Regions from separate parts of the Cupriavidus sp. H39 genome, predicted to be linked through region 1. Evidence: predicted binding sites of a transcription regulator. Region 1 holds the regulator's gene; each other region holds the start of a gene.
What was found. Region 1 encodes FNR, which switches genes on or off when oxygen is low (the NO sensors DNR and NnrR bind a similar motif). Its sites were predicted from a motif close to TTGATNNNNATCAA; they were not measured.
Positions count from the first base shown of each region.

Region 1 (7,642 bases):
CGGGCGTCTTGGTCAACGGAATCAGACAAGATATTCACTATCGGATGTTGCATGTTATTCAGTTCGGCACGCGCTCGTCGTGCTCGCTCGGGTGCGGCGGGGTGCCGTCATGTGACGGTTGGTCCCGCGCCCCGTCCGGAGGGGGTGCAGCCGGTTCGGTGGCATCGCCCGAACCCGTCTCGGCAGCCGCCGGCGGCAGCGGCTGCGCATCAAAGCCATTGGCGCTGTCTGCGAGCGCGGCGGCTTCGCCTTCCTGCCAGGATGCCGCCTCGCCCGTTGCCGATGTGTCGGCCGGGGAGGCCGGCTCTGCAAAGGCTTCCTCGTCGGCGCTGGCCGGCTTGTGCGCCGCCAGGTCTTCGAAATTGATTGCCTGTTGCTCCAGCAAGGCGGCCTGCGCCTGCGCCTGGGCGTCTTCCAGCGGGGGCAGCTCGTCGAGCGTGCGCAGCCCGAGGTCGTCCAGGAACGCCTTGGTGGTGGCATACAGCGCCGGGCGGCCCGGCACGTCGCGGTGGCCAATCACCTCGATCCAGCTGCGGTCCTCGAGCTTCTTGATCACTTCCGTACTGACGGTCACGCCGCGGATTTCCTCGATATCGCCACGAGTCACCGGCTGGCGGTAGGCAATGATCGCCAGGGTCTCCATCACGGCGCGCGAGTATTTTGGCGGCTTTTCCGGATTCAGGCGGTCGAGGTATTCCCGCATTTCGGGCCGGCTCTGGAACCGCCAGCCGCTGGCCAGCGCCACCAGCTCCACGCCGCGCGGACGCCAGTCCTGGCGCAGTTCGTCCAGCAGTACGCGGATGGTGTCTGCGCCGACGTCATCATCGAACAGGCGGCGCAGATCGTTGACGCGCAACGGTTCCTGCGCGCAGATCAGCGCCGTCTCGAGGACGATCTTCGCCTCTTGGGTATTCATGTTGATGGTGTGCAGCCTGTCTTTGCACCTGCTCCCGGACGGATCCGGGGCACCGGAGATTTTGGATACAGCGGTGCCAAAGCCACCGCCATCTCATTGCGCAGCGAGCCGGATACCTGCTGTACCCAAGCCGTGCACTTCCCTTTCTTTGCATCGAGTTGCCGGGTCGTTCCGGCAGGAGATCGTCCGCATGCCGTCATGGACCGGCCAGCGAACCTCTTGCGTCGCTTATCCGCACAAACGGACATCGCGGTCGGCGAACTGAACGCCTCGGACGCAAGAAAATACGGGTATCGGGAGCAAGGCCGGCATCTACCACGCCGCAGTGCCAACCGGACTTTTGAACCAGATCTTTTGAACCGGATGGACCGCGGGGACTGGCGACCATTGAAAGCCTTCCGCTTCCCGCGTCCCAAGCACGCCTTCGGGTATGAAGGCCGCCAGGCGCTGCTCGCCGCTGCTTACCGCAGCCTGTCTGACTCCGCGCGATACCGCAATGTTGGCGATTGTATGGCATTCCCGCCTCCGCCTGCAACCATCATCCTGTTTGCGCGCGGCGCCAACGCCGCACGACGGACCGCGCGGCGTCAAAACACCAGGCAAAAGCCCTGTTCCGCCAGCGAATGTGGCAGCAGCACCGCTCGCGCAATGCCAAGGCCACCGAACGCCATCACGGCAAGGCCCGCGCCCAGGCGCACGCCAGGACGTCTGGACCACAGCCTGAGATAGCCCGACAGCCCGGACAGCACCAGCAGGTTCGGCAACGTGCCGAGCCCGAATACGCCCATGACCAACGCGCCGGAGCCGGCATTGCCCGCCAGCAGCGCCAGCGTCAGCGCGCCGTAAACCATGCCGCACGGCACCAGCCCCCATGCCAGGCCCACGCCATAACGCCGCGCCAGTCCGCCGCGCGCCCGCACGAAGGCCGGCATCGCGCCGGCAAGGCCACCGAGCCGGCCGGCCAGGGCAGCGCCGGCGTGCGCCGCCAGCCGCTCGAGCCAGTTCACGGTAAAGGTGCTGCCACGCAGCAGGCGCCAGCCGGACCACAGCAGCATCAGGCTGCCAGCACCAAAGAGCCAGCGCTGCAACGGCAGATAGTCCTGCTTCCAGGCCGTGGCGCCGGCGGCGCCGAGCGCGGCGCCAAGCAGCATATAGGTAGAAATCCTGCCAAGGTGCATCACCAATAACTCGCCAAGCCAGGCAGTCCGGTTGCGCACCAGGCTGAGGGGGGCCGCCGTGCCGCGCCGCTGCTCCACGGCCAGCGCCACGCCGCCGCACATGGCGGCGCAGTGCACCCCGCCTAGCAGCGCTAGCAGAAAAACGCTGATCAATACTCCGAATGTCAATTCTGTCTCCCTGCCGGATCACATCGCACGGTAAAATGTCCATATCGTGCCCCGCTGCCATTTCTTGCAGGTTCCAATTGCTCACCTCCATTCCCATTACCGAGATGTCGCCCCGCTGCTCCACCTGTGCAATGGGACAGCTGTGCCTTCCGGTTGGCATGTCGCAGCAAGACCTCGTCAAGATCGACACGCTGGTGCAGGAACGCATCCGCGTGCACAAGGGGGAAACCCTCTACCGCATGGGCGATCCGCTCACTGCGGTCTATGCCATCCGCTTCGGTACGCTGAAGACGCATGTCACCACTGAAGACGGACGTTCGCAGATTACCGGGTTCCACCTGCCCGGCGAAATCGTCGGCCTCGACGGCTTGGGCGAGATGCAGCATGCGTCCGATGCGACCGCGCTGGAAGATACCGAAGTATGCGTGGTGCGCATGAACGATCTGCAATCGCTGTCGGCCGACTTGCCTTCGCTGCAGCAGCAGTTCCTGCGCTTGATGGGCAAGGAAATCACGCACGACCAGCTGATGCTGGTCACGCTCGGCTCCATGCGCGCCGAGGAACGCCTGGCCGCCTTCCTGATCAATCTGTCGGAGCGCCTGTCGGCGCGCGGTTATTCGGCCTCCGAGTTCGTGATGCGCATGAGCCGCGAAGAGATCGGCAGCTACCTCGGGCTGAAGCTCGAGACCGTCAGCCGGCTGTTCTCGCGTTTTGCCGAGGCCGGGCTGATCCAGATCCGCCAGCGGCATGTCAAGCTGGTGGACATGGAAGGCATCAAGCAACTCTACAGCCGCAGCTGCTAAAGCACCGCGGCGTTGCCGCGCCGGCCTGCGGCGCCGGCAACGCGGTGGCCCCTGTTCTATTGCCTTCCTATTCCAGCTCGTCGGTATCGGCGAGCCGCGTCGGCATGGTGTATAGCGTCAGCCCGCTGGACAAGGCGCAGAACACCCACGCCAGCAGGAAGCCAACGGTATAGACCGACTCGCGCGACGATTCGATCGGATGGCCGAAGAATTTCAGGTCACCCGGATCGACAACGGAAAAAACCGTTGCCGTCGCCAGGCCGGCCATCAGAAAGCCCGGCCACAACACCCACATCAGCCAGCGCAACCTCATGGCTGCCTCGCTGCCGCGGCCCTGGGCGGCACAGCTTCACCCTTCTCCACCACCAGGCCATGCCGCGTCGCGCCCTGCACCGGCATGTCGGGGTGCGCCGACGCCAGCCAGATCGTCACGCCGCACGCCACCATGGCTGCCAGCGGACCACTCATCAGCAGCCACGGCCACGGTTCCTTCCACCACGGATTGCCTTGCCGACTCATCTTGCCCCCTTCATCTTGGCGACTACGTCCGAGTCCCCAGCTTCACAAATCGCGCGGCACGATAAAACTGGTGGATTGCCGGATTTCGGCATGCCCCTGCTCCGTGCCTGCGCTCGTTACTGTTACGTTAATCTTGTGCGTGCCCTGTGTGGCGGCCTCGATCGGCACGCGGACGCGGATCGGCAGCAACCGGTTGGACGTCGGCGCCAGCGATTCGGCCTGCTTGTCGTATTCGACTGTCACGCCCTTCAGTTCATCGCTGTCGGCGCGCACGCGGATCTGCATTGGCGCTTCGGTGGTGTTGATCAACTGCAGGCGATAGACGTTCTCGATCCAGCGCCCTTCCACCTCCCGCCCCAGCGCGCCGCGGTCGCGGATGATGTCGACCTTCAGCGGCGTGCGCAGCACGATTGAGGCCATGAAGCCCGCCAGTAGCGCCACCCAGACCACCGAGTAGATGATCACGCGCGGACGCAACAGGCGCTTGCGCGATGCCGCCGCGGAAAGAGCCTTGCGCATTGCGTTTTCCGAGGTGTACCGGATCAGCCCCCGCGGGTAGTCCATCTTGTCCATGACCTGGTTGCAGGCGTCGATGCAGGCGCCGCAGCCAATGCATTCGTACTGCAGGCCATCGCGGATGTCGATGCCGGTCGGACACACCTGCACGCAGATGCTGCAGTTGACGCAATCGCCCAGCCCGGCCTGGTGATGGTCGGTCTTGCGCGAGCGGCTGCCGCGCGGCTCGCCACGGCCAACGTCGTAGGTGACGACATAGGTGTCGCGATCCACCATCACGCTCTGGAAACGCGCGTAAGGACACATGTACTTGCACACCTGCTCGCGCATGAAGCCTGCGTTGCCCCACGTGGCAAACGCATAGAACAGCATCCAGAACGCTTGCCAGGGTCCCAGCGACAGGGCCATCACCTCGCCGCCCAGTTCGCGGATCGGCGCGAAGTAGCCGATGAATGTGAAGCCGGTCCAGAGTGCAATCAGCACCCACAGGAAGTGCTTGGTGGCCTTGATGCGAAATTTGCGCAGACTCCACGGATCGCCGTCGAGGCGGATGCGGGCGATGCGGTCGCCCTCGATCCGCCGCTCGATCCACATGAAGATCTCGGTATAGACCGTTTGCGGGCAGGCGTAGCCGCAGAACAGCCGCCCCGCGATCGCCGTGAACAGGAACAGCGCCAGCGCGGAGATGACCAGCAGCACGGCCAGGTAGATGACGTCCTGCGGCCACAGCACCAGCCCGAAGATATAGAACTTGCGTTCGCCAAGGTCAAACAGCACGGCCTGGCGTGCATTCCACTGGAGCCAGGGCGTGCCGTAGTAGATCAGCTGGGTCAGGATCACCAGCCAGACCCGCCAGCTGGAGAACGCGCCCGTCACCGAGCGCGGATAAATCTTGCGGCGGACCTCGTAAAGCGTTTCGTCCGAGGTCTCGCCCGGCACAGCGGCCGACCGCTGCAGGTCGGCCGCCCGGGCCACTTCTTCGGTGCCGGGGGCGTTCATGGGCAGGTTCTCCCGCGAGCCACCAGCGCCCGCTCAGATGAGTCGTCGATCATTGCCCGGCTCCGCCTCCGGTATTGGACAACCCCCACACATAAGCCGTCAGCATGCGGATGCGTTCAGGCGTCAGGATCTCCTCGTGTGCCGGCATATGGTTGTTGTGGCCCTTCAGGATCGCTTCCACGATGCTGGCTTCCGAGCTGCCATAGAGCCAGACATTGTCCGACAGGTTCGGCGCACCGAGGGCCTGGTTGCCCTTGCCGCCAGAGCCATGGCAGGCCACGCAGGTGGTCTTGAACGTGCCTTCGCCACGCGAGGCGCGGATCGGATCCGACGACAGCCCGGACAGCGAACGCACATACTGCGCCACATCGCCCGCCTGCTTGGCATCGATGGATGCACCGAACGGCGGCATCACGCCGTTGCGGCCCTTGGTGATGGTCTGGCGGATGGTCTCCGGCTCGCCGCCGTACAACCAGTCGCCATCGGTCAGGTTGGGGAAACCCCGGCTGCCACGCGCGTCCGAGCCATGGCACTGCGCACAGTAGTTCAGGAACAGGCGCTGGCCGATCTCGCGCGCCTGCGGGTCCGCTGCCACCTGCTTGACGTCCATCTTCAGGTACTTGGCGTAGATCTCGTTCTGCATCCGCTCCTGCGCCGCGCGGTGCGCGGCCAGCTCGCCCTGCGTGGAGAACTTCAGCACGCCGGCGTACGAACCCAGGCCCGGATACAGCACGAGATAGGCCAGGCCGAAGATGCAGGCCAGCAGGAACATCCACATCCACCAGCGCGGCAGCGGGTTGTTCAGCTCGCGCAGGTCGCCGTCCCAGACATGGCCGGTATCCTCGGTGCCACCGGCGGTCTTGGTGATCTTGCGTTGCGAAAACAGCAGCCATACGCACCAGACGATGCCGATGAGCGCAATGGCGGCAATGTAGTAACTCCAGAATTCGGAAATGAAATCGCTCATGGCTAGGGGTTCCGGCTCGATGTTGTCGTAGTTTCGTCAGGCAGCGCGAACGGCAGCAAGGCCGATTCGCGGTTGGCGGCCTGGCGGCCGGCGGACCAGGCCCACCAGCAGATGCCGAGGAAGACAACCATGGACACGACAGTTGCAATGGCGGTGATCATGGCCATGGCTTACTCCTTCGGTGCCGCGGCGACGGCATCGACGCGGACGTTGCGGCGGTTGGTCCCGAGGCCTTGCAGGTAGGCAACCAGCGCATCCTCTTCGGTCTTGCCTTTCAGTTCTTCCGGGGCCTTCGCAATCTCGGCGTCGCTGTACGGCACGCCCAGCCTGACCAGCGCACGCATGCGCGCCTGGATATCGGTGGTGGGCAGCTCGGCCTTCTCCAGCCACGGGTACGATGGCATCACGGATTCCGGCACCACGTCGCGCGGATTGCGCAGGTGGATGCGCTGCCAGTCGTCGGAGTAGCGTCCGCCGACGCGCGCCAGATCGGGGCCGGTGCGCTTGGAGCCCCACAGGAACGGATGGTCGTAGACCGACTCGCCAGCGGTGGAGTAATGGCCGTAGCGTTCGGTCTCGGCCTGCAGCGTACGCACCTGCTGCGAGTGGCAGCCGACGCAGCCTTCGCGGATATAGATATCTCGCCCCATCAGCCGCAGCGGCGAATACGGCGTGATGCCCGGATCCGGCTCGGTGGTGGAGTGCTGGAAGAACAGCGGCACGATCTGGACCAGACCTGCGATGCTGACCACGAGGATCGTGCAGATGATCAGCCAGCCGATGTTCTTCTCCAGCGTTTCGTGGGAAAAGAAGCGTTGTTTGTCGGACATCTTTCTATCCTGGATTGATCAGTGGGCAGAGGCGGCGATGCTGGCCGGAATCGGCGCATCCACGGCGGTCTTGCCGACAATGGTCTTGGCGATGTTGTAGGCCATCAGCAGCATGCCGGAGAGGAAACACATGCCACCCAGCAGGCGAATCAGATAGAACGGATACTTGGCCTTGACCGCTTCGACGAAGGCGTAGGTCAGCGTGCCGTCGGGCTGCGTCGCGCGCCACATCAGGCCCTCCATGACCCCGGCAATCCACATCGAGGCGATATACAGCACCACGCCGATGGTGGCGATCCAGAAGTGCCACTCGATCAGGCGCACGCTGTACATCTGCTTTTCCCCGAACAGCCGCGGGATCAGGTAGTACAGCGAACCGATGGAAATCATGGCGACCCAGCCCAAAGCGCCGGAGTGCACGTGGCCGATGGTCCAGTCCGTGTAGTGCGACAGCGCGTTGACGGTCTTGATCGACATCATCGAGCCTTCGAACGTGGACATGCCGTAGAACGACAGCGCCACCACCAGGAACTTCAGGATCGGGTCGGTGCGCAGCTTGTGCCAGGCGCCCGAGAGCGTCATGATGCCGTTGATCATGCCGCCCCACGAAGGCGCCAGCAGGATCAGCGAGAACACCATGCCCAGCGACTGCGCCCAGTCCGGCAGCGCGGTGTACTGCAGGTGGTGCGGGCCGGCCCACATGTAGGTGAAGTTCAGCGCCCAGAAGTGGACGATGGACAGGCGGT
Region 1 is NZ_CP189848.1:2,384,721-2,392,362, forward strand. Features, by position in the region: gene rluB (23S rRNA pseudouridine(2605) synthase RluB) at 1-53, opposite strand, end outside; gene scpB (SMC-Scp complex subunit ScpB) at 59-916, opposite strand; gene ACOCMH_RS26410 (sulfite exporter TauE/SafE family protein) at 1,504-2,262, opposite strand; gene fnr (fumarate/nitrate reduction transcriptional regulator Fnr) at 2,340-3,065, shown strand; gene ACOCMH_RS26420 (hypothetical protein) at 3,133-3,378, opposite strand; gene ACOCMH_RS26425 (hypothetical protein) at 3,375-3,584, opposite strand; gene ccoG (cytochrome c oxidase accessory protein CcoG) at 3,627-5,099, opposite strand; gene ccoP (cytochrome-c oxidase, cbb3-type subunit III) at 5,149-6,066, opposite strand; gene ACOCMH_RS26440 (cbb3-type cytochrome oxidase subunit 3) at 6,069-6,233, opposite strand; gene ccoO (cytochrome-c oxidase, cbb3-type subunit II) at 6,237-6,896, opposite strand; gene ccoN (cytochrome-c oxidase, cbb3-type subunit I) at 6,915-7,642, opposite strand, start outside.

Region 2 (7,642 bases), 1.3 Mb from region 1:
GGCAAGCTGCAGCCGCGCCAGCTCGAACCGCTGCGCGTGTTCTGCGAATCGATGGTGCGGCTGGCCGACCGTGCCGCGAAGGACCCGGCCACCGAGGTGCTCGACGACCTGATGGCAGGCATCCACTACGAGGCCTACCTGTACGACAGTTTTGACGAACGGCAGGCGCAGTCGCGCTGGACCAATACCCTGGAATTCCTCGACTGGCTCAAGCGCAAGGGCACCAAGCCCGAGGGGACGGAGGGCGAGGCAGCCACCGGCTTCGACACTGCCGACGGGTTCGGCAGCGAAGGCAAGAACCTGCTCGAACTGACGCAGACCGTGGCGCTGATGAGCATGCTCGAAGGCCGCGAGGAAGATCCCGACGCGGTGCGGCTGTCCACGCTGCATGCGTCCAAGGGGCTGGAGTATCCGCATGTGTTCCTGGTCGGCGTGGAAGAGGGCATCCTGCCCCACTGCCGCGAGGACGAGGACATGAGCGACGAAAAGATCGAGGAAGAACGGCGCCTGATGTACGTGGGCATTACGCGCGCGCAGCGCAGCCTGCATGTCAGCTGGTGCAAAAAGCGCAAGCGCGCGCGAGAAACCTATTCGTGCCAGCCGTCGCGCTTTATCGGCGAGATGAAGCTGGAAGAGGCACCCGCGCCGGTCGACGCGACTCCGGCGATGAGCCCCAAGGACCGCCTCGGCGCGCTCAAGGCGCTGCTCGGCAATGGCGGCAAGGCAGTCGCAGGCTGAGCCGTTCCGGCGCGGTCGAACGCTACTTCGCGCCTGACACGGCCAGCGTGACGTACTGCGAGCCGCGCTGCCCGCGCGTGAAGTCGAGGGTGAAGTCACCCACGTCGAAGCGCCCCTGCAGCGCCCGCCGCAGTTCGGCCGGGCCGCCCGCGCGCACCCCCTGCAGGGCCCGCGCCAGCCAGGCGGCGCCGATATAGCCGGCCAGCGTCGCCGGCGACGGCGGCTCGTCGAGGTACTGCTTCATGCGCGCCACGTGTTCCTTCACCACCCGCAACGTGGCCTGCTGCGGGCCCGGCGCCACCTGGGTCAGCACCAGGCCGCCGGCGTAGCCGCGGCCCAGGATCTCGCGCGCGGCATTGGCGCTGACCGAGGACAGGCCGACCAGGAACCCGTACCAACCCTGGGCCGCCAGCTCCCGGCCCAGTTCGGCATAGGCCAGGGTGTCGCCGGCGACGATCACCGCGCCCGGACGCGTCGCCGCAATGCGCCGGGCCGCGGCTGCGCCGGTGCCTTCCAGCAGCACCGCGCGGGTGCCGGCCTGCGCCTCCAGCCGGGCCAGCGACGAGACGGCAAAAACCGGTGCCACGGCCAGCGCGAGGCGCGTCAGTCCGTAGCCACGCAACTGCTGCGCGGCGGCGTCGAGTTCAGCCTGGTAGTCGGCCCGCGTGAACCAGACATTGTCGGCGGCCAGCGCCAGCCCCGACAGCGGCGCCACGATCTGCATGCCGCGCCGGGCCAGTTCGGCGGATGACGCCAGTGCGGGCAGCAAGCGGTCGCCGGGGCCGAACAGCAGCCCGGCATGCTCGGTATCGGCGAGCGACACCGCCTGCGCCAGCGCGCGGCGCAGATCCGGATCCGCATCGCGCACGACATGCAGGATGCGCACCGGGCCGCCGCCGGCGTTGACGGCATCGAACATGACCTTGGCGCCGGCCAGGTAGTCACGCGCCAGGTCGGATTGCGCGCCGTTGCGGTCGAGCAGATGCCCGACCACCACCGTGCGCGGCGCCTGCGCCAGGGCGGGAAGCGCAGGCAGGGCCAGCGCCATGCCGGTCGCGGCAAGCAGCCGGCGCCGGCCGGCGGGTGCCGGCAGTTGGCCGCGCAGCACTGGGTACGGCGCGGGCGTTGGGGATCGGCGGGAAAGTGACATGGCCAGGAAAGGGAGGGATTGCGCGGGCGCGGTGGCGCGCAGCGTACCCGTCACCCGTGACGCCAATGTGACGCACGCGCGCAGGTTGGCGGGGCGCGATACTAGCGGCCCCGGCTCCCGCTTGACGGCGGTCAAGCCCCTGGCGCCGGCACGGTCCTACGATGACGTGTCACACACCCATTCCCCCGCGCCCCCATGAACCCGTCTGCCATGACTCCCCCCGCGCTCGACCGCGGCGCCCTCTCCGACTTCCGCGCGCTGGCCGGGCGCATCGACGGCAACGGTCCGCGCTATACCTCCTACCCGACCGCGGACCGGTTCCACAACGGTCCCGACCTGTCGCTGTACCACGATGCGCTGGACGCCTGCCGCGCCGACGCGCCGGCGCCGTTGTCGCTGTACCTGCATATCCCGTTCTGCGAGAACATCTGCTACTACTGCGGCTGCAACAAGATCATCACCCGCGACCACGGCCGCAGCGCGCGCTACGTCACCTACCTGGGCCGCGAGATGGCGCTGGTGGCCGGGCGCCTGGGCACGCGCCGGCAGGTGCTCCAGTCGCACTGGGGCGGCGGCACGCCGACCTTCCTGAACCCGGAAGAAATGCGCCGGGTGATGGCCTTGCTGAACACGCACTTCACGCTGGCGGCCGAGGGCGAGCACTCGATCGAGATCGACCCGCGCCGCGTCGACCAGGACCGCATGGCGCTGCTGGCCGAACTGGGCTTCAACCGCGTCAGCCTGGGCGTGCAGGATTTCGACCCCGAGGTGCAGCAGGCCATCCACCGCATCCAGCCGTTCGAGGAGACCCGCGCCGTGGTCGATGCCGCGCGCGCGCTGGGCTTCCGCTCGGTCAGCCTGGACCTGATCTACGGCCTGCCGCACCAGACCGCGGCGCGCTTTGGCCGCACCATCGACCAGGTGCTGGCGCTGCGACCCCACCGGCTTTCGGTCTACAGCTACGCCCACCTGCCGCATGTGTTCAAGCCCCAGCGCCGTATCGACGAAACGGCGTTGCCGCCGGCCGGCGAGAAGCTCGACATCCTGGTCTCGACCATCGAGAGGCTGACCGCCGAGGGCTATGTCTATATCGGCATGGACCATTTCGCGCTGCCCGACGACGACCTCGCCGTGGCCCAGCGCGAGGGCCGGCTGCAGCGCAACTTCCAGGGCTATTCGACGCACGCCGGCTACGACCAGGTGGGGCTCGGCATCTCGGCGATCGGCGCGATCGCCGGACGCTACGTGCAGAACGCGCGCACGCTCGACGACTACTACGGCGCGCTCGACCAGGGCCGCCTGCCGCTGGCGCGCGGCCTGGCGATGACGGCCGACGACCACTTGCGGCGCGAGATCATCGGCGACCTGATGTGCCATGGCGTGCTCGACCTTGCCGGCATCGAGGCGCGGCACGGCATCGATTTCAACCTGACCTTCGCCGCGGAGCTGGCCGAGCTGGGCCGCCTGTCCGCGGACGGGCTGGTGCGCTGCGAGCCCGGCCGCATTACCGTGACGCCGCTGGGCCGGCTGCTGGTGCGCCGCGTGGCGATGGTGTTCGACCGCTACCTGCGCGACGACGCCGCGCGGCCGCTCGACAACGGTGCCCGTGCCGCCAACGACGGCGCCCAGCCGATCCGCATCGTGCCGCGCTACTCGCGCGTGGTGTAACGCGCAACGATCCGCCCGGACACGGCTGACACGAGCACGAAAAAAAACCGCGCAAAATGCGCGGTTTTCTTGCGACGGGAGCCGGCTTACTTGGCGGCGTTGGCCATGTAGTCCGAGGCGGCGATCACATCGGCGTCGGGGCCGGCATAGCCGCCCTTGGGCGGCATCACGCCCTTGCCCTTGAGCGCAAAGTTGTGGACCGCATCCATGCCTTCCTTCAGGCGCGGGGCCCAGGCGGCCTTGTCGCCGAACTTGGGCGCACCGGCCACGCCGGCGGCGTGGCAGGCGGCGCAGACTTGCTCGTAGACCTTCTTGCCCACTTCGGCCGAGGCCGCTGCAGGCGCGGCCGGTGCGGCGGCAGCCGCTGCGGGTGCCGGGGCGGCAGCGGCGGCCGGAGCAGCCGCAGCGGCAGGGGCCGGCGCCGCCGCAGCAGCCGGCGCGGCGGCTTCAGAGGCTGCGGCGGTGGCGGGTGCGGCAGCGGCCGGGGCAGCCGGCTCGGGGAACTTGGCACCACCGGCGTCGGCCATGTAGACCACGGCGCGGGACAGTTCGTAATCGGTGTAGTCGTCCGGGGTGCTGCCGGCGCGCGGCGGCATCGCGCCCTTGCCATGGAGCACCGACTTCATCAGGCCTTCGAAGCCCTGGCCGATGCGCGCGGACCAGTCGCCGGCGTTACCGTACTTGGGCGCACCCGCCGCGCCGGTGGCGTGGCAGGCGGCGCAGATTTCCTTGTAGACCTGTTCGCCGGTCTTGAACACGCGCGGCGCGTTCGGATCCTTGATTTCGAGCGAGGCGACCGGCTTGATGCGGTCGTTGACGGCTTCGGCGGTGGTGACCGCGCCGGCGCTTTCGGTCGAGCCGTGTCCGACGAAGTTGACCAGCAGGATGATCACGATGATCGGCACCAGGAACGCCGCGATCACGACTGCGATCAACTGCTTCGGGGTTTTGATGGGAGACTCGTGTTCGGGGTGTTCGTTGTGGACGTCGCTCATACAGAACTCTCAGTTTTGCAGGAAACCTTCTGGCCGCTTACGCTCGGCTTGCTTTTTCTGGCCCTGGCGTGGCCTTTCGCTGACCACTATCCGGCCCCATCCGGACCGCCCGCGCTCCCCTGCGGCCCTTGCCTGACTTGGGTCTGTTGCCATTTGCGTACCTCGGACTGTCTCCCGGGCCGGGGCCCGATTGTCGCCCACAACCAGCCGCGCGGATTTGACCCCGGTCGACTCGTTGCGCCGGCGGCGCGACGGGCACGATTTGACGCAAATAGCTCGTGATTATAGCGCCAAAGCCCCCCTGCCAGTGCCAAAAAGCGGCGGTTGCGAGACGTTCCCTGACGCCCGTGGCGGCCCCGCATGGACGGCGCCCGGCAAAAGCGGTATCCTATGCGACTTTCCTGCGGCGGCATTCGCCCGCCGCAACCGCTGTACCCGCAAAACCGGTTGCAAAACCGTCCCGCGCGCCCGTAGCTCAATGGATAGAGTACTGCCCTCCGAAGGCAGGGGTTGCTGGTTCGATCCCAGCCGGGCGCGCCAAATTTCCTCCGATGTGCCATGCAACGACCGCCCCGGCGGGGAAGCCTTAATTCGCGCGATGAAAACTTTCAGCACGCGTTTGGCGGTGCCGCTCGACGGTGCTGATAGATTCACACACTCCACCGAGTCTGGCGCGTCACCGGCGCCGTTCCGCCGAGAGTCATGGCGATTCCAAAGAACATCCTTCGCGGGCTGGCAGGACTGGCGTTCGCCGGCGCAGGCGCGGCAGCCGTTGCCACACCGCTGGACCTGCCCGGCTCCTTGCCCAATATGGCCGGCCTGGGCGTCGGTTCCACCACGGAATTTGCCGGCGGCAAGGACCGCATGATCGGTGTGGTGCCCGGCGTGCGCTATGTCACGCCGGGAGGACGCCTGCTGGAATGGTACGGACCTTATGCCCAGTTCAATTTCGGCGGGCTGACCGGGTTCCAGTGGGGGCCGGCGGTGGGCTTGCGGCTGGGCCGCAATAACGTGGACGACCCGGTGGTGTCGCGCCTGCACGAGATCGACACCACGGTCGAGGCCGGCGGTTTCATCGGCTACGAATACCTGAACCAGGGGCGCATCCCGTGGCGGCTGCGCGGCGGCATCAACGTGATGACCAATGCCGGCATCGTCTATGGCGGGGCGCGCGTGGCGGCAACGGGTTCGCTGTGGGTGCCGCTGCACCCGCGCCTGTACGCGGGCGCCGGGCTTGGCGCGACCTGGGTCAGCGGCAGCTTCAACCGCACCTATTTCGGCGTGACCCAATCCGACGCGGTCGCCAGCGGGCTGCCGGCCTACAGCCCTGGCGGCGGCCTGGAGCAGTTCACCGGCTGGCTGGCGATGATCTGGCAGTTCGACAAGAACTGGTATGGCGGCGCCATGGTGTATGGCCAGCGCCTGACCGGCGATGCCGCCGACAGCCCGATCGTGACCCAGCGCGGCACCCGCAACCAGATCACCTACGGCGTCGGCCTCGCTTATACCTGGCGCTAGCACCGGCGGTGCTTGCTATGATCGGACCATGACCGACGACCTAGCCATCCCCCATCACGAATACCTGATCACCGCGATCCGGGCGCAGGGGGCGGGCGGCCAGAACATCAACAAGGTGTCCAATGCCGTGCACTTGCGCTATGACGTGCGCGCGTCGTCGCTCCCGCCCGACCACAAGGAACGGCTGCTGGCGCTGCACGACCATCGCATCACGCGCGACGGCGTGGTGGTGATCAAGGCGCAGCAGTTCCGCAGCCTCGACCAGAACCGCGACGAGGCGGTGCGGCGCCTGCACGAGCTGGTGCGCAGCGTGGCCACGCCGCCGCGCGTGCGCCGGCCGACGCGGCCGACGCTGGCGTCGCGCCAGCGCCGGCTGGAGGGCAAGAGCCAGCGCAGCCAGGTCAAGTCGCTGCGCGGCCGGGTGTTCGACTGAGCCGCTGGCGTCAGCGCGCCGACTGCAGCGCGGCGATGCGCTGCTCGATCGGCGGGTGGCTCGAGAACAGCGCCATCCACGACTTGCCGCCGGCGATGCCCATCGCCTGCAGGTTCTGCGGCAGTCCGTCCGGATCGAGCCCGCCCAGGCGGCGCAGGGCCGCCACCATCGGCGTGGGCGTGCCCATCATGCCGGCGGCGCCGGCATCGGCGCGGAACTCGCGGCGGCGCGAGAACCAGGCCACGATGATGCTGGCCAGGATGCCGAACACGATCTCGCACACGATCACCGTGACCATGTAGCCGATGCCGGGGCCGCTCGACTCCTCATCGTTCTTGCGCAGCATCGAATCGACGAAGTAGCCGACCACGCGCGCCAGGAAGATCACGAAGGTGTTGACCACGCCCTGGATCAGCGTCAGCGTGACCATGTCGCCGTTGGCGACGTGCGCCACTTCGTGTGCCAGCACGGCCTCCACCTCTTCGTGCGACATCGATTGCAGCAGGCCGGTGGACACCGCCACCAGCGAGCTGTTTTTGGTCGACCCGGTGGCGAAGGCATTGGGTTCGCCTTCGTAGATGGCCACTTCCGGCATCGGCAGGCCGGCGCGCTGCGCCAGCTTTTCGACGGTCTGCACCAGCCACAGCTCGGTGCTGGTGCTGGGGTGGGTGATGACCTGCGCGCCGGTCGACCACTTGGCAATGGTCTTGGACATCAGCAGCGAGATAAAGGCGCCGCCGAAGCCCATCAGCGCGGCAAAGGCCAGCAGCATGCCAAGGTTGAGCCCGTTGGCGGTCAGGAAGCGGTTTACCCCGAGCACGCTGGCGGTGATGCTGAGGACAAGCATGACGGCGAGGTTGGTCGCCAGGAAAAGCAGTACGCGTTTCATGTGAGTGGGGAGCAGTAGGTGTAGCGCATGGCAGCGCAAGGATGCGGTCGGACCGCAGGCGCGCGCCGCACGCTAGGGCGCGGCACGCGGGTTCAGGCGGGCGCGGCCGGGCCGCGCCGGGAAGATCAGGCGGCGCGCGGCGGGCGCGGCAGCCGTGGCAGGTCTGGTTCGGGCAGCACGGCGCCGGCATAGCGCGGCGGCCCGCTGCGGCCGGCCGCGGCGGCCAGGCGCAAGGGCGGCGGGGGCAGCAG
Region 2 is NZ_CP189848.1:99,314-106,955, reverse strand. Features, by position in the region: gene ACOCMH_RS16020 (UvrD-helicase domain-containing protein) at 1-738, shown strand, start outside; gene ACOCMH_RS16015 (ABC transporter substrate-binding protein) at 761-1,888, opposite strand; gene hemN (oxygen-independent coproporphyrinogen III oxidase) at 2,099-3,556, shown strand; gene ACOCMH_RS16005 (c-type cytochrome) at 3,643-4,551, opposite strand; tRNA gene ACOCMH_RS16000 (tRNA-Arg) at 5,016-5,091, shown strand; gene ACOCMH_RS15995 (MipA/OmpV family protein) at 5,254-6,069, shown strand; gene arfB (alternative ribosome rescue aminoacyl-tRNA hydrolase ArfB) at 6,098-6,502, shown strand; gene htpX (protease HtpX) at 6,513-7,391, opposite strand; gene ACOCMH_RS15980 (hypothetical protein) at 7,517-7,642, opposite strand, start outside.
Region 2: the regulator FNR is predicted to act here: its motif matches at 2,010-2,023, upstream of hemN (oxygen-independent coproporphyrinogen III oxidase).

Region 3 (7,642 bases), on a different replicon from region 1:
ATCGGCACGGCGCAAATGAGCCGGGCAGGGCGCTGCTTGCGAAGGCGGGCGAGCGCGGCATACATCGTCGCGCCGCTCACCAGGCCGTCATCGACAACGATCACCACGCGGCCGGCAGGGTCCGCCGGTTTGCGAACCGGCGTATAGACTGCGCGCTGCCTGCAAAGCTGGTCGAAATGGATACCGCGCAGGCCGCCACCGGTGCTGCAGGCATCGGTTTCGTTCGTGCGCCATGTCTTGCCAGTATCGTCCAGCGCCACGCCGGCAGCGATCCGGCGTGCCATCACCAGGTCGAAGTCAGCACCCAAGGCGTCGGCCACCACGCGCCCGACCGGCACGCCGCCGCACGGTAGCGCCAGGACCAGCGCACCCGTGCCCTGATAGGCGCGTAACGCCGAGGCGAGTTCCGCGCCGGCATGCTCTCGAGACTGGAAGCGGGACTGGTATCGGCTCATCGCAATGCCTGGCGGCGATCTATGAAAGGATTCTCAGGACGGCGGCACCGGCAAGGCGGCCTTCGCGCAGGTCGGCCAGTGCCTCGTTGGCTTGCTCCAGCGGATAGACGGTGGTGTGCGTCACCAGTGTGGTTCGCGCGGCAATATCCATGAGCGCGCGGCCGTCCTCGCGCGTGAGGTTGGCGACCGAGCACAGGCGCCTTTCTTCCCAGAGCAACCGGTAAGGCATGCTTGGCACGTCGCTCATGTGAATCCCGCCGCAGACCACGACGCCGCCCTTGTCCACGGCGCGCAGCGCTTTGGGAATCAGTGTCCCGACCGGGGCAAAGATCAGCGCCGCGTCCAGCGGAACGGGTGACTCCAGGTCGCTCGAACCGGCCCAGCAAGCACCGGTCTGATAGGCGAGTTGCTGGGCGCCAGTATCGCCTGTGCGGGTGAAGGCGTAGATTTCGCGTCCTTGCGCCACCGCGATCTGCGTCACCAGGTGCGCGGCGGCGCCGAACCCGTATATGCCGATACGGCGTGCATGACTGGCAGCGCCCGCCATCCGCAGCGTGCGATAGCCGATCAGGCCGGCGCAAAGCAGTGGCGCGGCGTGCTCGTCATCGTAGCCGGACGGGAGCCGGAAACAGAAGGCGCCGTCGGCAACGGCAAACTCGGCGTAGCCGCCATCGCGGGTATAGCCCGTGAACAGCGGCGCGCCGCAAAGATTCTCGCGATGCCTCAGGCAGTAGCGGCAAGCGCCGCAGGCATGTCCAAGCCATGGCACGCCTACGCGGTCGCCGGGCCTGAGGTCGGTGACCCCCGTGCCGCACGCGTCCACCCGGCCGACGATCTCATGACCCGGTATGAGTGCCGGCTTGGGCCGGCGCAGGTCACCGTCGACGATATGCAAGTCGGTCCGGCATACGCCGCAGGCCGTTACGGCAATGCGGACTTCGCCGGGGCCGGGGTCTGGAACGGGCACCTCACGAAGGCGCAGCGGCAAGCCTGCGCCCTCGAAGACCATCGCTCGCATGGTTGCGTGGGGCATGGCGTGTTGTGCCGGGCCGGGCCGGGCTAGCCTTCGATCTCGCTACGGACCAGCAGCACGGGCTTGTTCGTTTTGGCGAGCACGCCTTCCGACACGCTGCCCATCAGCAGGCGCCGTACGCCGCGGCGGCCGTGCGTGCCAAGCACGATCAGGTCCGCGTTCCAGGCATCGGCGTCAGCAACAATGGTTGACGAGATCTTGCCCGGCCCCACCGGCTTTTCGTCCAGTTGCACCAGATTCCGCACGCCCGCCTCGCTGAGCCTGGCAGAAGCCGCATCCAGCGCCTTTTTGCCATGCGTGATGAGACTGTCCACCAGTTCCTTGGGGTTGAAGTAACTGGCCTCGAAGAAGACATCGCTGTCGTCCACCACGAACAAGGCCTTGACCTCGGCGCCGGTTGCCTTGGCGATGATGACGGCCTGGCTGAGGGCGAGGTCCGACGAACGGCTGCCATCGACGGCGAGCAGGATGCGCTGGTACATGATGAGTCTCCTGGCGAAAGGGTGGAATCCACGTGGCGATGCGCTGCCTTCAGGGTAGATGCCCGCGTGGGTACGCGTTTGATGTGCATCAATCCGACGCCGCGGCGCAGGCGCCGCCTTGATTCCAACCAGGAGCGGGGTGATGGCAACCAGACTCTGGTCCCGCTTTCAAAGGAAGGGTCACGACCCCGGTGCGTGACAGACCACCTCGATATTGTGCCCGTCAGGACCAATGACGAACGCCGCATAGTAGTTCGCGTGGTAGTGCGGCCGCAGACCCGGTCCACCATGGTCCCTGGCGCCCGCTGACAGCGCTGCGCGATAGAACGCGTCTACCTGCTGCCGGGTCTCGGCGGTAAACGCCAGGTGCAGATGCGCAGGCTTCTCTCCGGTCTCGAACAGGCACAACGATGCCTTGCCCTGCGCGCTCAGCTCGACACCGTAGGCCGGCGGTCCCTCCGCCACGATGGCTACGCCGAGCGGTTCCAGCGCCTTGAGGAAGAACGCCTTGCTCGCTGCATAGTCGCTGACGCCGAATTTGACGTGGTCAAACATGGGTTCTCCCGAAGCGGGGTATGCCTGCGTTGTCCCTCGGCTGTGGAAAGCCCGGCAACGGTCAGGCGAGTAGTGACAAGGCATCGGCGAGCGACAGCACCGTCGTGCGGGATTCGAACGCCGTTGAAAACAGATGGTCGTGCACAACCTGGTCTGGGTCGTAGCAGCAATCCCTGACCGTGAACAAGCGGAAGTCCGCATCACTCGCATACGCCACCGATGACAACACCACGCCGGTCGACGCAATGCCCGCCAGGATCAGCGTATCGATACCCCGCGCGGACAGCCGCAGCTGCAGGTCGGTACCAAAGAACACACTCGCGCGATGCGCGATGATCAGTGGTTCAGTGTCCCGCCGACCAAGCTCGGGCGAGACCTGGTCGTCGGTGAACAGGCCCAGTTGCTTGATGCCTTGCCCGTTCCGGTTCAGCGGGCTCACTTCCGGATAGCCCGGGCTGAAGTGGATCTTGGCGAAATAGACGCCGACGCCCACGGCCCGCGCGGCGTCACAGAGCTTGCGGGTATTGGACAGCAAGGTGGGCGCGACCGATGGAAACAAGGCGAGGATGTCGGTCTGGTAGTGCATGACCACCAGGGCGGTTTGCGCGGGGACGATTGCCGGAATCTGCATGGTCAGGGATGCATGGTCAGGGATTCGTGATGCCCGTAGGGGCATGAGTCTGGCTTCAACGCATTACAGCTGCTGGATCCGGAGCATATTGCCGGCCGGATCGCGCACGCCGAAATCGCGTACGCCATAGGGCTGGTCGGTCGGCTCCTGGACGATCTCGGCGTCGCACTGCTGCAGCCGCTGGAAGACGGCGTCGAGGTCGTTCGCGCCAAGCAGCAGCATGGCGAAGGTGCCCTTGGCCATCATCTCGGCGATGGTGCGCTTTTCTGCGTCGGTGACGCCGGGCGTGGCGTTCGGTGGGTACAGGACCAGCGAGGTCCCGGGCTTGCCCTTCGGGCCGACGGTGACCCAACGGTTGCCGCCGAAGGCGACGTCCTTGCGGACTTCGAAGTCGAGCGCGTCCCGGTAGAACGCGAGCGAGGCTTCCGGATCGGTGTGGGGAAGGAAAGTCGAGTGGATGGTGATGTCCATGAGCGGTCTCCGAAATTGGAAAAGCAGCGGTGGCGGCCGTCGCCGCGCTGGTCCCGAACCATGGAACGCAGTCTAGGCTGAGGCTTTCTCCGGTGCTTCTTGATTCCTGATCGGTCGCGTCACCTGCTTTGCGATGCAGGACGGCATGCCCTCGGCCGCGCGCGCATGATCGCGGCGGTAAACGCTTGGCGCGACCCCGACCAGCTCAGTGAACCGGGTGCTGAAGGTGCCCAGCGATGAACAACCGACCTCGAAGCAAGCCTCGGTGACGCTCAGGTCGCCGCGGCGCAGTAGCGCCATGGCGCGTTCGATGCGCCGTGTCATCAGGTACGAATAGACCGACTCGCCATAGGCCAGCCGGAACTGCCGGCTGAGGTGGCCCGCCGACATATGGACGCCCCGGGCGAGCGCCTCGACGTCCAGTGGCTGGGCGTAGTCGCGGTCAATGCGGTCGCGCACGCGGCGCAGGCGGGCCAGGTCACGGAGGATGGTGTCATGGGCGGCGGCGGTCATCGACGTATCCTGCCATGACCGCGGGGCATGTTCAACCGGGTGCCGCTCGCCCCGGATGACCAGTGTGGCGAACCGGCGCGTGGAGCCTCGCGGCAAGCCGCGAATCTGTGCCATCTACCGCATAGCCCACGTCGCACCAGTGCTTGCTGACCCACCCCGCCACGGGCGCCGGGGTGGCAAGCCGCTGCCTTAGTCCAGCGTAATCTTCCCCGCCTTGACGATCTCCGCATACCGCTTGGTATCGCGCTCGATCAGCTTGCGGAACTCTTCGGATGTTCCGCCTACCGGTACAAAGCCCAGCTCGGTCAGCTTCTTCGTGACTTCCGGGCTGCGCGTGGCCGCGGCGATTTCCTTTGCCATGCGCGCGACGATCGGTTGCGGCGTGCCGGCCGGTGCCAGCAGGCCAGTCCATGAACTCATGACGAAGCCGGGTAATCCGGCTTCTTCCATGGTCGGGATATTGGGCTCGCCCGGCCAGCGTTTGGCGGAAGCCACGGCCAGCACGTTGATCTTGCCGGACTTGACGTGCGGCATCGGCACCAGCAGCGGGTCGAACGCCACCGAGACTTCGCCTGACACCAGTGCGGGCAGGATCGGCGCACTGCCGTTGTAGGGCACGTGGGTCAGCTTGAGCTTGGTTTCCATCGCCAGGCGCTCGCCGGTCAGGTGCGCGGAACTGCCGACGCCGCTGGAGCCGAAGGTCAGCGTGTCGGGATGCTTCTTGCCGTAGTCGACCAGTTCGGCCAGGGTCCGGACCGGCAGCTTCTTGCTGGCGAACAGGAACAGCGGCAGTTCGGCCATTTCCGCCACTGGTACCAGGTCTGCGGGCTTGTAGCTGAGCTTCGAATACAGCGACATGTTGGCGCTGTAGGCGGCCAGCACCGAGACGAAAGTGTAGCCGTCCGGCGCCGAGCGCGCGGCCACGCCGACACCCAGGGTGCTATTGGCACCAGGCTTGTTCTCGATGATGATGGGCTGGCCCAGCCGTTGCGAGACCTGCTCGAACACGACCCGCGAGACCGTGTCGGTGGAACCGCCCGGGGTGTAGGGCACGATCACCTTGATCGGCTTGGCCGGCCATGCGTCGGCGGCATGGGCAGCGGGGGCGGTGTGGGCGGCGGCCAGGCCAGCGACGGCGATGGCAATGGAACGCGCGCTGCGCGCGACGCGATGCTTGATGCTGGACTTCAACTACGTCTCCTTCTTTGGCATGCTTGGCAATCCCCTTGCGGGGCCTGCGGCCGGAGATCCGGCCGGCCAAATTATGCGGGACGCAGTCGGCACGGTAACGCGCCAACACGGCTGAATCCCGGGCGCCGGCCATCCAATGTGCGATAGCCGAACCAGGCTGGCCGCGACGAGCTTCAGAATTCGTAGTTGACCGACAGGTCGAACACCGCGTTGGTCCGCTTGCGCGTGATGGGGCTGTCGGCGGCATCCCCCGCCAGCTGTGAAACCGCCACGTCCGAGCTGGCAAACCAGTGTTTGGCGAAGTACCACACCGAGGTTACGCCGAACCCGTACGACTTGATGCCGCCGCTGGCGTGGTACTGCGGCCGGCCGGCGCGCGCCTGCGCGGCGCTGACGCCGTACCAGGCGTTCATGTAGCGCGAGTCGGCCAGCGTGACGGTGGGTCCGGCGAACCAGAAGAATTTCTCCGAGCTGCCGGGCAGCGGCATATAGGCGCCGATATCGCCGATCCAGCCGTCGCTGCCGCCCAGGCTGCGGCGCGCGTCGATGCGCAGCACCAGCGGAAATTCCTTCGAGATCGCGTATTCGGCGAACAGCTTGCCTTCCGGCGCCGGGTTGATATTGCCCATGCCGTCCAGGTGCGGCGAGTCTTCGTGGCCGCGCCGGCCCAGGTTGTAGGTCAGCGCAATCCCGGCGCGCCAGTTCTTGCCGCGCAGCAGGTTCACGCCCAGCCCTTCGCCGATCGACGCGAAGGCCAGGTCGCGGTAGCGGATATCGATGCTGGGGCCGCCGAGCACGATATATTCGGACGAACCATCGTAGCGCGGCCGCAGCATGGCGGCGGCGCCGAGCCGCACTTGCCAGACGGGGATGTCGTCCTGAAACAGCTTCTGCAGCGGAATGCCGGCGGAGAACTGCCATTCGGCCAGCGGCGCCGGCGTCTGGGCGCTGGCCAGCGGCGGTGCCAGCACGGCGCCCGCGGCTAGCAGCAGCGCGATGCGCGAGGACAGACGCTTCGGATTTCGCTCGGTCACGGCAGCCTCCATGCCCGCTTGGCGGGCAGTCAGGTTGCGGGCGCGGGGCCCGTGGCCGACATCTTTCCACTGGATCGCGGCCAGCGCAACCACCCGGCGGGCAGCGCGCGGGTGGAAGGCCTCAGTCCAGCAGCTTGTCCAGCGTGATCGGCAAGTCCCGCACGCGCCGGCCGGTGGCGTGGTACACGGCATTGGCAATCGCCGCGGCCACGCCCACGATGCCGATCTCGCCGATGCCCTTGGTGCCCAGCGCGTTGATATGCGGATCGTCCTCGTCCACCACCGTGACCTCAATCGCGCCGACGTCGGCATTGACCGGGATGTGGTACTCAGCCAGGTTGGCGTTGGCGACGCGCCCGGTGGCCAGGTCCAGTTCGGTCTTCTCGTGCAGCGCCATGCCGATGCCCCAGACAATGCCGCCCATCAGCTGGCTGTGCGCGGTCTTGCGGTTCAGCAGCCGGCCGGCGCCGTAGCTGGCAACCACGCGGTGGACGCGGATCTCGCCCAGCTCGGGGTCGACCCGGACTTCGGCAAAGACGGCGCCGAAGGCGTGCATGGAATAACTCTGGCGTTCCTTGCCCGGCTTGGTGCTGGCACGGGCTTCGACGGCACGGCCGCCGGCGCGCTGGATCGGCGCGGACATGGGCTCGCGCTGCGCCGGATCCGAACGGCGTTGCAGCCAGCCATCGACGATTTCCACATCTTCCGGCGGCGCGCCGGACAGCGGCGAGGCGGTATCGGTCACGGCCTGGCGGATCAGGCGCTGCCGTGCCGCTTCGGCGGCCTGCTGGACGGCGGGTGCGACGCTGGCCACCGACTGCGAGCCGCCCGATACCGGGGCCTCGGGAAAGGCCGTGTCGCCCAGCTCAAAGCGCACGCGCGCTGGTGGCAGGCCCAGCGCATCGGCGGCGACCTGCGTCATGACGGTATACGTGCCGGTGCCCAGGTCCTGCGAGCCTGAGCGCACCAGCGCCGTGCCGTCGGCCAGCAGGCGCACCAGCGCGCTGGCCGGGGAGCGGTAGGTCGGGTAGGTGGCGGTGGCCATGCCCAGGCCCACCAGCTTGTCGTCGGCGCGCATCGAGCGTGGGGCGGGATCGCGCCGCGCCCAGCCGAAGCGCTCGGCGGCGTCGCGATAGCACTCGCGCAGCGACTTGCTCGAGAACGGCAACTGCTTCTCCGGATCCGAGTCGGCATGGTTGCGCAGGCGCAGCGCGACCGGATCGAGCCCAAGCCGTTCGGCCAGTTCGTCGAGCGCGCATTCCAGCGCAAAGCTGCCG
Region 3 is NZ_CP189846.1:2,183,399-2,191,040, reverse strand. Features, by position in the region: gene ACOCMH_RS10305 (phosphoribosyltransferase) at 1-455, opposite strand, end outside; gene ACOCMH_RS10300 (zinc-dependent alcohol dehydrogenase family protein) at 475-1,488, opposite strand; gene ACOCMH_RS10295 (universal stress protein) at 1,515-1,970, opposite strand; gene ACOCMH_RS10290 (VOC family protein) at 2,151-2,525, opposite strand; gene ACOCMH_RS10285 (isochorismatase family cysteine hydrolase) at 2,587-3,201, opposite strand; gene ACOCMH_RS10280 (VOC family protein) at 3,220-3,627, opposite strand; gene ACOCMH_RS10275 (helix-turn-helix transcriptional regulator) at 3,700-4,140, opposite strand; gene ACOCMH_RS10270 (Bug family tripartite tricarboxylate transporter substrate binding protein) at 4,330-5,331, opposite strand; gene ACOCMH_RS10265 (MipA/OmpV family protein) at 5,505-6,458, opposite strand; gene ACOCMH_RS10260 (xanthine dehydrogenase family protein molybdopterin-binding subunit) at 6,487-7,642, opposite strand, start outside.
Region 3: the regulator FNR is predicted to act here: its motif matches at 2,049-2,062, upstream of ACOCMH_RS10295 (universal stress protein).